Regions from separate parts of the Sutcliffiella cohnii genome, predicted to be linked through region 2. Evidence: riboswitches for the same ligand, from Rfam matches in the RefSeq annotation. Region 2 holds a riboswitch; the other holds the start of a gene.
The links. Region 2 has a riboswitch for S-adenosylmethionine ahead of BC6307_RS20815 (YezD family protein). Riboswitches for the same ligand answer to the same signal wherever they lie in the genome.
Positions count from the first base shown of each region.

Region 1: it holds a riboswitch for S-adenosylmethionine, as region 2 does, so the genes downstream of both, BC6307_RS00525 (aliphatic sulfonate ABC transporter substrate-binding protein) here and BC6307_RS20815 (YezD family protein) in region 2, are expected to answer to the same signal.

Region 1 is NZ_CP018866.1:120,404-128,000, reverse strand. Features, by position in the region: gene BC6307_RS00535 (ABC transporter ATP-binding protein) at 1-462, opposite strand, end outside; gene BC6307_RS00530 (ABC transporter permease) at 474-1,319, opposite strand; gene BC6307_RS00525 (aliphatic sulfonate ABC transporter substrate-binding protein) at 1,319-2,320, opposite strand; SAM riboswitch class I at 2,518-2,630, opposite strand; gene BC6307_RS00520 (carboxypeptidase-like regulatory domain-containing protein) at 3,138-5,354, opposite strand; gene BC6307_RS00515 (hypothetical protein) at 5,344-5,655, opposite strand; gene BC6307_RS00510 (RNA polymerase sigma factor) at 5,648-6,199, opposite strand; gene BC6307_RS00505 (SDR family NAD(P)-dependent oxidoreductase) at 6,407-7,156, opposite strand; gene BC6307_RS00500 (hypothetical protein) at 7,168-7,597, opposite strand, start outside.
Region 2 is NZ_CP018866.1:4,158,082-4,165,678, forward strand. Features, by position in the region: gene speE (polyamine aminopropyltransferase) at 24-878, opposite strand; gene coaA (type I pantothenate kinase) at 981-1,904, opposite strand; gene BC6307_RS20800 (helix-turn-helix domain-containing protein) at 2,288-2,833, shown strand; gene BC6307_RS20805 (IS3 family transposase) at 2,851-3,660, shown strand; gene BC6307_RS20810 (LLM class flavin-dependent oxidoreductase) at 3,688-5,088, opposite strand; gene BC6307_RS20815 (YezD family protein) at 5,282-5,470, opposite strand; SAM riboswitch class I at 5,586-5,686, opposite strand; gene lspA (signal peptidase II) at 5,816-6,298, opposite strand; gene BC6307_RS20825 (hypothetical protein) at 6,561-6,965, shown strand; gene helD (RNA polymerase recycling motor HelD) at 7,461-7,597, shown strand, end outside.

The DNA of each region.
Region 1 (7,597 bases), 860 kb from region 2:
CGGTTCGTCTAACAACAGTATTTCCGGTGAGGTGATGAGGGCTCTTGCGATGGCAACCCGTTGAGCCATGCCTCCAGATAATTCCTTCGGGTAGTGATGCTCAAACCCTTTTAAACCGACTTGCGCTAGTAGATTCATCGCCTCGTTTGTTTTACAATTCTTTTTCCCTTTCATACCAAAGACTACGTTCTCTAATACAGTTAACCATGGCATTAGTCTCGGTTCTTGAAACATAAACCCGATATTTTCATTGTTATCTCTCGCTTCTTTTTCATGAATAGAAATATTGCCTGTATACCCTTTATCAAGGCCAGATATCGTACGAAGAAGAGTACTTTTTCCACATCCGCTCGTTCCGAGTAAGCCGACAATTTCTCCACTATTAGCCGTAAAACTTACATCCGTAAAAGCAACATTTCCATTATCAAATTTTCTACTACTATTTTTGACTGATAAAAGCACGCCTTCACCCCCTATTGGTTCGTTAAACTATCTTGCCAATGTAACGCTTTCTTTTCCACGCCCTTTAACAATGCGTCCGATATTTTCCCAATTAAAGCAAATAAGATAATACTTGCAATGATAAGATCGGGAGAACTCATATTTTGACCAAATACTAATAAGTAGCCAAGACCACTACTTGCACCCATTAACTCGGCCGCAACGACAAACATCCAACCTAGACCTAATCCGCTTCTTAAACCAACTAAAAATGAAGGAAGTGATGCAGGCAAAATTATATTTTTAATTAATTGGTAAGTAGTAAATCCATATATTTTCCCCACTTCAATTAACTTACGATCTACCCCTTTAATCCCACTAACAATATTTAAATACACCGGAAAAAACACTCCAACGGCTATTAATGTAATTTTGGAAGTCTCTCCTATGCTCAACCATAAAATAAATAGTGGAACCCAGGCTAATGATGGGATGGAGCGAAATGCTTGAAGGATTGGGTCGAGCAATTGCTCCGCTAGTTTATAAAAGCCGACTATCGCTCCAAGCAAAATTGCAAATACCGCTCCAAGCAAAAAGCCCGCAAAAACTCTTGTTAACGTAATGCCAATATGTCCCCATAAACTCCCATCCTGAATCATTGACACTATCTTTTGAATAATTAAGGAAGGAGCTGGAAGTAAATGAGGAGGAAAAACTCCTACTCTACTCAATACCTCCCAAGCGATTACTAGTGAAATAGGAAGAACGCTACCAATAAAAACAGACTTAGAAGCTTGAAGAATTCGTTGAATAGGAAACCGTACTCTAAAAGTCGAACGAAGTGGCTTTACATAATTACTTCCTGATTGTTGTGCCATTATTCATCCTCCAATTTAATGACATTTGTAGCAAATGTGGATTGAATGAGTTCGGTCGCCAATTTTTCAACGTTAACGTTCGAGTCAATAATTCCACTAGTCTGTAAAACTTTTCCCGCTTCAATAAGAGCCTTCACTTGAACCTCACTAGGAATTGGATTAGAAAAATCATTTCTTGATAGTTGTAGTTTGGCAACCGCAGCGTCTAACTGGGCTTGCTCTGCTAGAATCTTAGCCGCTTCTTCTGGATTTTCGATTGTCCAAGCTCTCGCCTGTTCGTAAAGCTCAATTACTTTTTCCACATGTTCTGGATAGTTTTTGGCAAAATCCGTACGTACGTTTAGCGTTCCATACGTATTAAATTCTGTATTCCGATATATATAACTTGTTCCATTCTTCACTTCAAGTACTGCCATATGTGGATCTAACCCTGCCCAAGCACTTACTTGACCAGATACTAACGCAGACGCCCCGTCTCCATGCTGCAAATTGACGATCTCAACGTCTGTCGGCTTTAATCCAGCGTCAGCTAGTGAACGAAGTAAGAAAATATGTGGATCTGTTCCTAACGTTGCAGCAACCTTTTTCCCTTTTAAGTCAGAGACTGATGTTAGCTCGGTCTCACCTTGTGTAACGAGCGCCGTCCATTCTGGTTTCGAATAAATATAAACGGACTCAATCGGAGCATTGTTTGCTTTTGCAATAAGTGCAGCTGCACCCGCCGTTGAACCAAAATCAATACTATTACTATTTAAAAATTCTAGCGCTTTATTGCTACCAAGACTTTGAACCCACTCCACTTCAATGCCTTCATCTTTTAGGTCCTCTTCTAACCATCCAAATTCTTTTAAAACTAAACTCGTTGGTGAATAAAAAGCATAATCAAGCCTAATTTTCTCTAACTTCTTCTCTCCAGTTGCCGTTTGACCACAAGCGCTAAGTAAACCGATGGAAATACTCAGTATTATAGCTGGAAATATCCCATTCTTTCTTGTTTTCATTATTTAATCCCTCTTTCCTTATTTTTTTGGTCGGATGAAGAACTTGACTTTCCTTTTGTCACCTGGCTAACTAGTGTCAGTTTCTTTTCTTCCTATAACTTTCACCACCTTCTTTACTAACCTGCCTTACATAGCGACTTATTTAAACAATAAAAAACCCACTTCATAAGAAGAGGGTTTTAAATATCATCCATCTCTTCTTATCTGCCAGAGTAAATACTCTGCAGGAATTGGCACCGTGTTTTCTCTAAAAAAGAAAATCGGTTGCCGGGTTTCATAGGGCCAGTCCCTCCACCACTCTTGATAAGAAATACTTTATTCAATTAACGCGTTGTCGCTATGTTTAATTAAGTTAATACGAATATAACACAGCCAAATTTACCCTGTCAAACAATTAATAAAATATTTGAAATTTTCAAAGTTATGGACATAGGGACAGGTCCCTTGTCCACACATATATTGGAAATTTATTATTCTAGCATGATAATAACACTTATGCTAGAGCCAATCTTAATCCTCTGATTTCCCTATGAGAGCACCAATCTGACATTAATCGTCAGAAGTAGTTAGACCTATATGGTTCTTACTATATGTCATCTTAGAGAAAAAAATGCTATTTCACTATTTTTTGTAGGCAAAAAACTCCTTCTCCTTTATAGGAAAAAGAGCTTCGCGACATGGTGGACGTGGGATAATTGTAGGCATTTACGAAAGTCGTCTCCAACCTATTCCCCCGCCCATATTTTCCATTTTCTGTGTGGACGTGGGACCTGTCCCTCCGTCCACGGTGTCTGTCCCGTTGTCCACACATTATTTTTTACCTTTTTTTATTTATATATAATTCTCCTAATTGATAAATGTACTTTCTCATCTCTTGGTAGTCTGTAGATTGTCTCCATTCGCTTAAGCTTTTCTCGTCGTTTTCTAGTACAAATTGGATGACCTCTTGTAGAGTTTGAACGTATTGTTCCTTCCCTTTGCTTTCTTGCTGCATATCTTTTAAGAGTGATTCCCAGTCTGTGCTCGTTTCGTAAATATTTTCTTCTGGATAGTTTTTTGCTACTTCTAATGCTTTTGCAAACTGGTTATTGTCTAGTAGTTCTAGTGCAATCCAGTTACCTACGTACATATTGTAGTTATCCTTGTTCATTGCTTCCTGAAACACGCTTCTAGCTTCTTCATACTTTCCAAGTGTCATTAAAACCGTTCCGTGAATGGAAAGTTCAAAAGCATCTTCTTCGCCATTTGAAACAGCCTCGTACTTTTCGTACCATTTCATATATTCGCCCCAATTACCAACGCGATGATATTGGCGAACTACTTCAAAAATAATATGTGGATCTTTTGTTTTTTCCGCTAGTTCGATTAAATATTTACCTTCCTTTTTCACTTCCGCTAACCTATACAACATCCGTAAACTATGAAGGTCATCTGGGTTGCTCGCATAGCTTTTTTCATACGTTTCATATGCTTCTTCCCACTTCGAATCTAACAATAGCTCATCTGCTTCTGTTAGCTCTCGGTCCTGCAAGTAAAAGAACGGTAAGTTTCCGATCCTTTCTTCATCTAATCTGTAGCCGCTACTTCTAGTAATAAATTCCCCATCTTCTCTAAAGGCATCTACTGACCAGAGAATACGAATATTTGGATTCGATAAGGCAAGGATTGAACGCGGATCTGTTGGATGATCTGGATCTTCGTAATATGTTCCAATTGTTCGATTGTATAATTCTTCTGTTGAAATCGTAATCGTTTCCCCTTGAATATTCCCCTTTAACGAGCCGCTCATTATACTACCTTCGTCAAAGGAATATCCGATATTTAATTGGTAATAGTCAGCTCCCTCCACTCTATCCCAACGAAAAGTTATCTCGTCTGTTGTAATTTTCTCGTCGTTTATAGGTGACTGGACTTCAATTAACGGATTCAAGGTCATATCATAACTCGTATGCTCGCCGTTTTTTACGTGCACCCACGTTTCTTTCCGATTTCCGACTGCCCATCCATCAACTTGTTCTAGTTGTAACCCTAAAAACAGTTGATAGCGCCCTGGCATAACTTGTGGAAATTGATAGTTTCCATCACTATCTGTATATACTTGATAAAGTTCATCTTTGAACCGCATTCCGTACCCTGCATTATGTTCCGTTCTTAATATAACGACGGCACCCGCAACAGGGCTACCATCAGAGCGCGCTATTTTACCCGCAATAGAGCCAACAACGAGCTCTCCATTATCAAAACTTTTTTTAAGGGAAGCCTCTAATGTACGAAGCTCATCCCCAGGGTTATATGCTTCAAAACCATCCTCTATATCTTCTTCTAGTTCTGCTACCATTTCATCGGACTGACGAATTCGATCTGAAAGTTTCGATAATGCCACTTCATACTTTCCTTCGGCTATATATGCCTTCGCCTCTAATTTCGCTAGCTCTCCTAACATATAATTGTTAGTTTCTATTTTACCTTCTAACAACTTGATGAATTGCTCCACTTCATCAAGCGGGCGAAACGTCACATACCATTTAAGCTGCTCCAAATACACTTCATCGAGGTAATAGCTTTCACTCACTTTGTTTAGCGTATCATTTATTAGTTGCTCTGACTTCTCTTCATTTCCGACTCTAATATAGTATTCAATAACTAGTTTCGCAGCTTCCGTATAGTATCCATCAATCGGGGCTTCCTCTAAATAAAATTGTAAATAATGCATTCTTTCTTCCTCAGACAGCTTTTCGCCTTCGTAACCGTAGTTAACTTGGTACATATGTGGACCAACGAGCACATCATATCCTGTGTTAGAATATTCCATCACATAGTTTCGGATAAGCGCTAGTTTTGACCCTTTAAAAATTTCCGCTTCGTCCAGTAAATAAACGACCTGACTTTTCTCTACTGGTTTTCCGTTTCTAATTTTATAATCAGTAATTACGTATTCTATTTGAGGCTTAATGAAAATAAACAACAACGGCGTCACTGTCAGGAATACTACTATTGTTATTAACAGATGCTTTACCTTTAATTTAATCTTCATCAATTTTCAGCCTCCCTTCTAACTCGTCTTCCCAGTAATAGCTTCCAGCAATTTCAATCATTTTTCTCTCTGACACGTTACTATTTTTAACGATTCCGTAGCTCAGTGGAAGGGCGATTAGCATGATAGCAAGAGATACTGGAATGACGTTTATTTCTATTTCTTTATTTAAAAATAGGTCCATCTTCTCTCGAAAACTTTTTTTCTCTAATTTTAAAAGAACTTGATTTTGTCTAGTAAATGTCACATCGTTTAGCTCTTCATCAAGTTTCTTTTTCATCAACACTTTCTCTCTACCCATGTTCATAGCCTCCTTTTAATAAGTTTTCCTTTAATAGAACACGGCCTCTTTTCAACCTAGACTTCACCGTGTTTTCTTTCATTTTCAGCAACTCGGCAATTTCGTTCGTTTTCAATTCGTTATAATAAAATAGGACGATTATTTCTTTATACTTGTAGGATAAGTTTTGAATTTCTTTGTAAATCAGCTTGTTATCCATTACATTTAGTAGCTTTTGTTCCAGTTCGTCTGTTGGCGAACCTTTACTCATTAGTGGGGTAGAATCAAAAGTTAATAATACATTTTTAAAGCTCCATTTTCTCATATGTGACCTGGCCAGGTTCATAATAATGGAAGTGAGCCAGCTCTTTATTTTGTCATTATCATGCAGCTGATCGATTCTTTTATATGCTAGAACGTATGTATCTTGAACAAGTTCCTCCGATAATTGGCGGTCTTTAACTAACAAGTACGCGGTTCGTGTTAAATAATCTCCATACAATTGCATTAACTCCACTAATGCTGATTCCTCACCAGCTCGTAACCGATCCACAACATTCAACACGGCTCACCTCCTCTTTCTTTTTGATTCTACTATGTAGATGACGGCTAAAGGGGAAAAGTTGCATTTTTTTTTACATATTTTTATTACTCCGAAAATGATAGTTTAGGTCCTTTAATAAGGGATAGTTAAAATAATGTGAGAAGTTCCGTCTCCATAACAAACAAAAAAGCATGAAAACGTTTAGTTCTCATGCCTTAAGCATTCTAGTTATATACCATACGTATTCCCACCATTGACCGTAATGGTTTGACCTGTTATAAACTTTGATTGATTGGATGCTAAAAACAATACGGTTGAAGCAATGTCACTAGGCAGTCCCACTCTTCTTAATGGAACATTTTTAGCATATCCACTTGCATCTATTCCCTCATGCCGCTCGACTGGCACAAATCCTGGATTTAACATGTTAACAGTAATTCCAAACGGGCCTAACTCACTTGCCCATGAGCGAGTCATCCCAAGTTGAGCAGATTTTGCAGTAACATAAGATGAAAAATTAGGATTGCCTAACGTTATTACTTCACTACCTATATTAATAATACGCCCTTCTCCTTTTTCCTTCATTCCAGGTAATACTGCTTTAAGTAGAAACAAAGGTGCTTTGACAAAAAAGTTTAATTGGTCCAAATAATCTTCCCACGTGATTTCCTCTAATGATAACTCCGGTTGTGGTCCTGTAGCATTATTGACAAGGATGTCTATCGTTCCCCCAAGTTTTTCTTTCACCTCTACCACCAGTTGTTTCACAGCTTCTTCATTTGTTATGTCACTTTGAATAGCAATCGCCTTTCCACCTGCATCCATAATAATTTGAACAGTTTCTTCCGCTGCCGTAGTATTATGTGCATAGTTAACAATAACTGTTGCTCCTGCTTCTGCTAGTATAGTTGAAATACCTTTTCCTAAACCTCTTGAACCACCAGTAACTAAAGCAATCTTCCCCTGTAAAATCGTCATATAATAACTCCTTATTTCAATTCCACTGCAATTTTTTGTACTTTCCCTTTACGAATGGAAACAGCTAGCTCTCCAACCACCTTGCTATCTTCTACCTTTTTCTTCGTTCCATCTATTAGCTCGAGTTCCATTGATATCGGTGAAACACCATCTCCCCCGTACGTATTACCCTTGTTCTTGTTTACATATGTTACTTCGGTATGACCAAGAAACGTGAACGTTACTTCACCATTTTCATCAAATAACCAGTTTGGTAATGTTGGAGACAAGTGACAAACTAATTCACCGTTTTGAACAAAAAACGGCTTTTCTCCAACCATCATTACAAACCACATGTTCATGAACTCAATAGTGGATCCACTTAAACGCGAAACGAAGCCACGACCGTGTAGTGCTGGATTCGGATTAGCACTACTTGCGATGAAGGAGGAGTTTTCTAAT
Region 2 (7,597 bases):
GTATCTGTCCCTGTGTCCACACTTTATAACATTTCTTTTATGAACTGTGGTAGTGAAAAGCAGCTTTCCACGATTTGTTCGTTTACGTATTTTGTATTTTTGTCTCTTACTTTACTTGCGTTAGGCTTTATATGTTGTTTTGACCCGATGGTGAAGCTCCATAGCCCTCCAGGATACGTTGGGACTACTGCTGTGTACATTTTGACCTCCGGGAAAAGCCCCGAAATCCGTTTATAGGATTGCTTCATCACATCTGCATGAAAGATTGGTGATTGACTTTGGCACACCATCATTCCATCGTCTTTTAATGCCTCATGCAAGCTCTCATAAAAGCTTTGTTCAAACAATACTTTTGCCGGCCCAATTGGATCAGATGAATCAACGATAATGAGATCATATTCCTTTTTCTTACTAGCTGCGAATTTAACGCCATCATCGAAAATATAATGAACACGTGGGTCCGCTAGACGACCAGACACTTCAGGTAAATGCTCGATACAAGCTTTTACAACAAGCTCATCTATTTCAACCATATCAATATGTTCGACACCTTCATACTTGGCAACTTCCTTCGCAACACCACAATCCCCACCGCCAATGATTAGTACTTTTTGTGGATTTGGGTGAATCGACATTGGCACATGCGAAATCATTTCATTATAAATATGCCCGTCAACCGATGTCGTTTGAACAACACCATCTAACACTAGCATTCTTCTAAAATTATAGGAATCTAAAATCATAACATCCTGGCAAGATGATTTTTGATCATAAATGACATCTTTTATCCGGTAGCTCACTTTCAGATTATCGTATTCATCTTCAGTAAGCCATAGGTCTCCGTTTTTTCTTGATAAGTATGGTTTATTTAGGTCCATCATCATCCCCCATTCTAATCTACTATTTCTATATATATATAAGGATAGAAGAGGATAGGAGGCTTGTCCAGAGAAGTGATTTGTAAAGCACTCTAGTGTAATTTAGAACTTTTTCAAATACACTTTCTCCATTAGATGGTCCGGACCTTTTTTAAATACGATGTCCGCTCGTTGTCGTGTTGGCAAAATGTTTTCTCGTAAGTTTTTCGCATTAATGCTTTCCCAAATGCTCGTTGCTGTTTGAACGGCCTCTTCTTCCGATAATGAAATATATCGGTGAAAGTACGACATCGGATCCTGAAAAGCTGTTTTTTGTAACGTTAAAAATCTTTCAATGTACCATTTTTTTATATTCCGTACATCCGCATCTATATAAATGGAGAAATCAAAAAAATCACTAACAAAAACAGAATGTGATTTACTAACTTGCAAAACGTTGATTCCTTCTACAATTAATATATCTGGATTATTAATAATCTCTACTTTATCAGACAGTACGTCATACGTTAGATGTGAGTATAACGGCGCCTCGACTCTCGGTTTACCAGATTTCACATCCATCAAAAATTTTATTAATCTTTGAGTATCATAGCTTTCGGGAAACCCTTTACGACTCATCCATCCTTTGCTTTCTAACGTAGCATTCGGATACAAAAAACCATCCGTTGTCACTAAACCGACTTCTTTATGATTGTCCCAACGTGATAGTAGAGTTTGAATTACCCTCGCCCCGGTACTTTTTCCAACCGCAACACTGCCTGCGATTCCAATAATAAAAGGAATTTTTTTCGCTTTATAGTCTAAAAATGAATTAGTTGCTCCTTGCAATTGCTGAGACGCTTTTACTTTTAAATTAATTAAACGTGTCAACGGTAAATAAATTTCTTCCACTTCTTGAAGGGAGATTTCTTCATTTATCCCTCGTATACTCTCTAATTCTTCCTCTGATAGCAGCAATGGTGTTTTATTACGTAGTTCAGCCCATTTGTCTCTATTAAATTGGATATAGTTTGTAAAAGGTTTCATAGCAATTACCTCTAATTTGGATTTACGTTCATTGTTCATTTTAACAAATTGCTGCTAGTTTTAGAAAACAATTTTTAAAGCGCTCACATTTTAGGAGTTTTAAAGCTCTATCTAGGTTATCGTGTAGTCGCTTTTATGATATTATCTCCGGTCAGCTAGCGCGTCGGAATCGCGGAACATAGGCATTTATCTCGCTACTGTTTACTTATGTGCAAAAAAAAGACCCCGCAGCCGCGCTACAAGGTCTTTTTAGCATATATATTTGATGATGTTCGTCGGCATAATCGAGTACAGTACATGGTTTTTTTCCAATATTTGTGTGGACGTGGGATGTGGTGAACCCCAAAAGTTAGAGTCAAAATCTAACCTTTGGTGTGAGTCGGTTGACAAGGAAATATAGTGAAAATTTAAAGAAAATGGTTGTTAAGGAGTATCAAGAAGGTAAACTCGGAATCCGACCTCTGGCAAATAAGTATGGCATTAAATCAAAATCATTGATCCATAGGTGGATTAAGTCCTATGAAAAATTTGGTGAAAAAGGTTTAGTAAATAGAAAGAATACAGAAACATATACTGTTCAATTCAAGCTAGATGTATTAAGCTTTATGAAGAGAACAGGTTCTTCAGCTATGGAAACCGCCCTTCACTTTGGTATTACTAATTCAACTACCGTATCTAGGTGGATGAGAGCTGTCACTGTTGGAGGTGGATTGGAAGGCCTGAATAAACTAAAAGGACGGCCTCCCATGTCTAAAAATAAGAAAAAACAAGAAGAAATGACGAATGAACAAAGGTTAGAAAGAGAGAACGAACTACTACGTTTAGAGGTAGAATATCTAAAAAAGTTAAGAGCTTTTCAGATGGATCCGGAAGGCTATCTCGAAAAGCACAAGCAGCGTTATCATTCGAACTCAAAGAAACCTAATTAAAAGATGTTTTAGTAAGAGTGGGTATTCCAGAATCCACTTACCATTATCATATAAAAGCAATGGAAAAGGAAAATCCAAAGCAGGAACTAGAGGATTTGATTCTATCCATATTCAATGAGCATGGGGGTAATTTTGGGTACCGTCGTGTTCGATTAGAATTACGTAACAAAGGATATAAGGTTAATCATAAGGCTGTACAGCGTATCATGAACAAGTTAGGGATTAAGTGTATAAAGTTTAGTAGAAAGACTAGAAAGTACAACTCCTACAAGGGGAATGTTGGAAAGGTAGCTAAAAATCGTTTAAATCGACGATTTAAAACAAGTGTATGCCATCAAAAATTGGCTACTGATATTACGGAATTTAAATGTACGAATGGTGTTAAACTTTATCTTAGCCCTATCATGGACTTATTTAATGGGGAAATTCTCTCCTACGAGATAGGAGCTAGTCCAACATTAGACCTTACGTTGAAGCCTCTTTTGAAGGCAATAAACATAGTAAAAGATTCAAAGTATCGAACTACTATTCACTCTGATCAAGGATGTCAATATCAACACAAAAAGTGGGTTAAAACACTAAAAGAAAATAAGATATTTCAAAGTATGTCTCGAAAAGGGAATTGTTTGGATAATTCTCCAATGGAGAACTTCTTTGGCATACTAAAACAAGAAATGTATCACGGAGAGCCGTTGTGTTCGTTTGAAGAATTAAAAGAGAAGATTGATATATATATAGATTACTATAACAATAAACGCATTAAGCAAAAATTGGATGGCATGAGTCCGGTTCAATTCCGCATCCATACCAGCCAATTAGCTGCATAATAAAAACTCTAACTTTTGGGGGTCGCATCAGGACCTGTCCCTCCGTCCATGGTATGTGTCCCTCTGTCCACCCACTTGTTTTCCAGGGTGGTGTGGTGGTAGTTGATCGCCTTTGCCGAATAGGTTTTCTCTTAATGTGTCGCCTTCGTATTCTTTTCGGACTACTCCTCTTTCTTGTAGGATTGGGACAACTAGCTCTACGAAGTCCACGAAGGTGCCTGGAGTAATCGCGTAGGCGATGTTAAACCCATCTACTCCGGTTTCTTCCACCCAGTGCTCCAAGTCATCTGCTACCTGTTTTGGACTTCCAACTGTAACTGGTCCTAACCCTCCAATTCCGGTGTATTTTTTAATTTCATCTATCGTCCAATTAATATCTGAATCTATTTTCGTAAAGTTTTCCACCGTAGATTGTATGGCATCATTTTTTACATATTTAAGATTCTCATTGGGACCATACTCTGAAAAATCAATTCCGGTCCAGCCACCAAGAAGCGCCAGTGCACCTTCATCGCTTATATGATTTTTGTACTCTCTTAATTTTTCAAAAGCCTCTTCCTCCGTTCGGCCAACAATTGGAGTAATACAAGCAAGTATTTTTATTTCCTCAGGTGCTCTGCCGGAGCGAATTGCCTCTTCACGTAGTTTCTTTACAGACTGTTTAGCTGCGTTCTTTGTCGGTGAACCAATAAAGACTAACTCGGCATGTTTCCCAGCGAAAGCTCTTCCCTTAGTCGAAGTCCCTGCTTGGTAAAGCACCGGTGTTCTTTGTGGCGACGGTTCACATAAGTGTGCACCAGGAACTTTATAATACTTTCCTTCATGGTTAATATCGTGAACCTTACTTGGGTCAGCAAAAATCCGATTCACCTTATCTCGTAAAACTGCGTCGTCCTCCCAGCTAGCTTCCCATAATTTATAGCAAACTTGTAAATATTCCTCAGCGATATCGTATCGCTCATCATGATTAATTTGATCCTCTAATCCGATATTAACAGCCGCACTTTTTAAATAAGACGTTACAATATTCCAACCAACTCGACCTTTTGTAATATGATCTAGCGTCGACATTCTACGAGCAAATGTGTAAGGATGCTCATGGGTTACCGACGCAGTAACCCCGAACCCTAAATGCTTCGTTACCGCTGACATTAACGGGACAACAAGAGATGGGTCGTTAACAGGAGTTTGTGTACCTTGACGGATAGCAGCATCTCTAGAACCTTGATACACATCATACGTACCTAATACATCTGCTAGAAAAATAGCATCAAACCGACCCTTTTCTAAAATTTTCGCAAGTTCAATCCAATATTCGCTGTCCTTATAACGGTGAGATTGATCTTCCGGATGAGTCCATAAACCTGGTGACTGATGCCCTACACAGTTCATATCAAATGCGTTTAAATAAATTCTTTTCTTTGTCATAATAATTCGCTCCCTTTTCGAGTATTTTTGCTTTTAAATCTACCTGACTAAAACTACCTTAATCATCCTTTCTTTTCGCTGTCCGCCTCCTTTCCTCTATTCAAAAATTTCATAAAAAAAGACATCTTTATCCAAAACGTTATTTTTAAAACGCTTTGAAAATAAAGATGCCTTTAGTCGTCTAATCGGCAAACTATTTACTATTTTTATAGGTTCTCTCACTTTTACTAGGTGTCGTTTGTTGCAATGAAAAACGCTTCTTTTCCGTCGTATCGATTTGAGTAATTTGCCCATTATGGACGGTAACTTCAATCGTTCCAAATTCCAAGCTCTCCAAAGTTGATAAAATATGTTTCACTTTTGACTCTTCAAGTTTTGCCATATAATCTCCCCTTGTTTATTAATAGGTTGCTAATGAGTTCTCGGTTCATTTTGGCTAAAATAAAAACCCTCTTCTAAAAAAAGAAGAGGGCAAATGTAAATAGTTCAATACTCTCTTCTTATCTTTCAAGCATATAGCTTGCTGGAATTGGCACAGTACAATCTGTCTGTTGCCGAGGTATCGTCGGGCCAGTCCCTCCACCTCTCTGGATAAGAATAAAAATAGTTATTTAATTGTTATTAATTAATTATATTCGTTGGTGCAATTTGTATTCGTGAATATCCGAAGGAATCCGTATTGGAATAGTTGAATATTCTGAATAAAATTAATTTACATGAAGTTCTATTATTTGTCAACACTTTCTTTTTGAGTGCTTGGAGATGAGGATGCTTTCCCCTTCTGCCTCAACCAACTAACAACAAAATGTATAATAAGCAGAATCACCCCCAGCTCAATCGCATGGTCGGCTATATTCAGAACCCCGCCAGAACGAACAATAAAGTCTGTTACCGTTCCAAACAAAAATCGATCAATCGCATTTCCGATTGCCCCACCGACGAGAAATCCAAAACTCAAATCAATAAGCAGTCCCTTCATGTCTTCCGTTTTACGAAGGTATAAAACAAATATGACAAACAACACTGCTACAACTCCAAAAAGCCGCGCATTACCCGGAAACAACCCTCCTGCCATCCCACTATTTTCGATATGCGTAAACTGTATTCCCCAGATAGTAAATCTTTCATGGAGTTCTACGTAGGCCCGAACAAAATTTTTAGAAAGCTGGTCAAGCAAAATAACGAGGATCGCTGTTATGTAAAATAGCATTTTTACCCTACTTTCCGAAATTAGCACTCTACCTGTCAGTATAATGAAAAACTCGCTTTCAATACAAAGATGATGCTTCAAGGTGGACACAGGGAGGTGGACACAGGGACAGGTCCCTCGTCCACACTTTTTTTGGAAAATTCACTATTTCCTCCTCTCATCCTGACCATCAACTTTGTTAAAATATAGGGTGTATTATTATTATGGGCGCTTAAATACACGGATAGTAAACCTATCCACTGCCCACAATTAGGAGGCAATCATGAAAGGTTTTTTAGAAAGTGAAGGATTTAAGAAGTACATATATTTTATAGCTGGACTAATATTATTTGGCTTAGGCTTCTTTATCCTCGTTAACGGAGAAGAACGTTTTCTCTTTAAATTGGCGTTTGCCATCGTTTCTATTTGCGGAGGAATCCAAGTAGTGGCCACATTTCTAAAGGATTCATGGAAAAGTTCTGCTAAACTACTAAAAAACTCGTTCACCTATTGTGGTTTTATTATAATTGGAAGTATCGTTTTGGATCATTTAGTTTATGGGACATATACAGTTCCATTGTGGGGGCTAATCGTAAGTTACCTTTTTGTCGTTATTGTTCTTTTAATATGGATTATCCAACTAATAAATTTCGTGAAATGGAAAAAAGTTAAATCTTCAAGCTGCTAAAAGTAGCGTTCCTATTTAGAGAAAAAGTAGAAAAGTTTTCTCCACTCACAAAAAAGCAGTATTTAACATTTAAAACGTTAAATACTGCTTTTTTTATTTCTAATCCATTGAACGGACGGTTTATTTATGTTAAATTAGTATAGATAGACTCAAGGTTATTCACCTAAGCATAATTACCCTACTATAATTATACAATGTAATTTATTCTTTAGTCAACTCTTTTTTAAAACTTTTTTAAGGAGTGAGTGTGTAAGATGAATTTTCAGTTTTTGTAGAGTAGGAATGAATACAAACATTTACAGATAATATTAAGGAGAAGCTTTACTAAATCGCGCAATTCACCATATGAGGTTCGTTAATTACAGTAAGCAATAATACTTAAAAATTTTATTTTCATGGACGAAAGACTTGTTTCCTCGTCCGAAATTTCCAATATCTGTGTGGACGAGGAACCTGTCCCTCCGTCCACGTTTATTGAAGGAGTGTATGTGTATGATGAATTCAGAGTTTCAACTGGAGCAAGATCGATTGAGACGTGTGATAGAAATGATAAGAGAGCAAGTTGGTCGGTTGGAGGAAAGGACTTCTCAGCATCGGGACGAAGTGATTCATATTCGTAAACATTTTTGGGA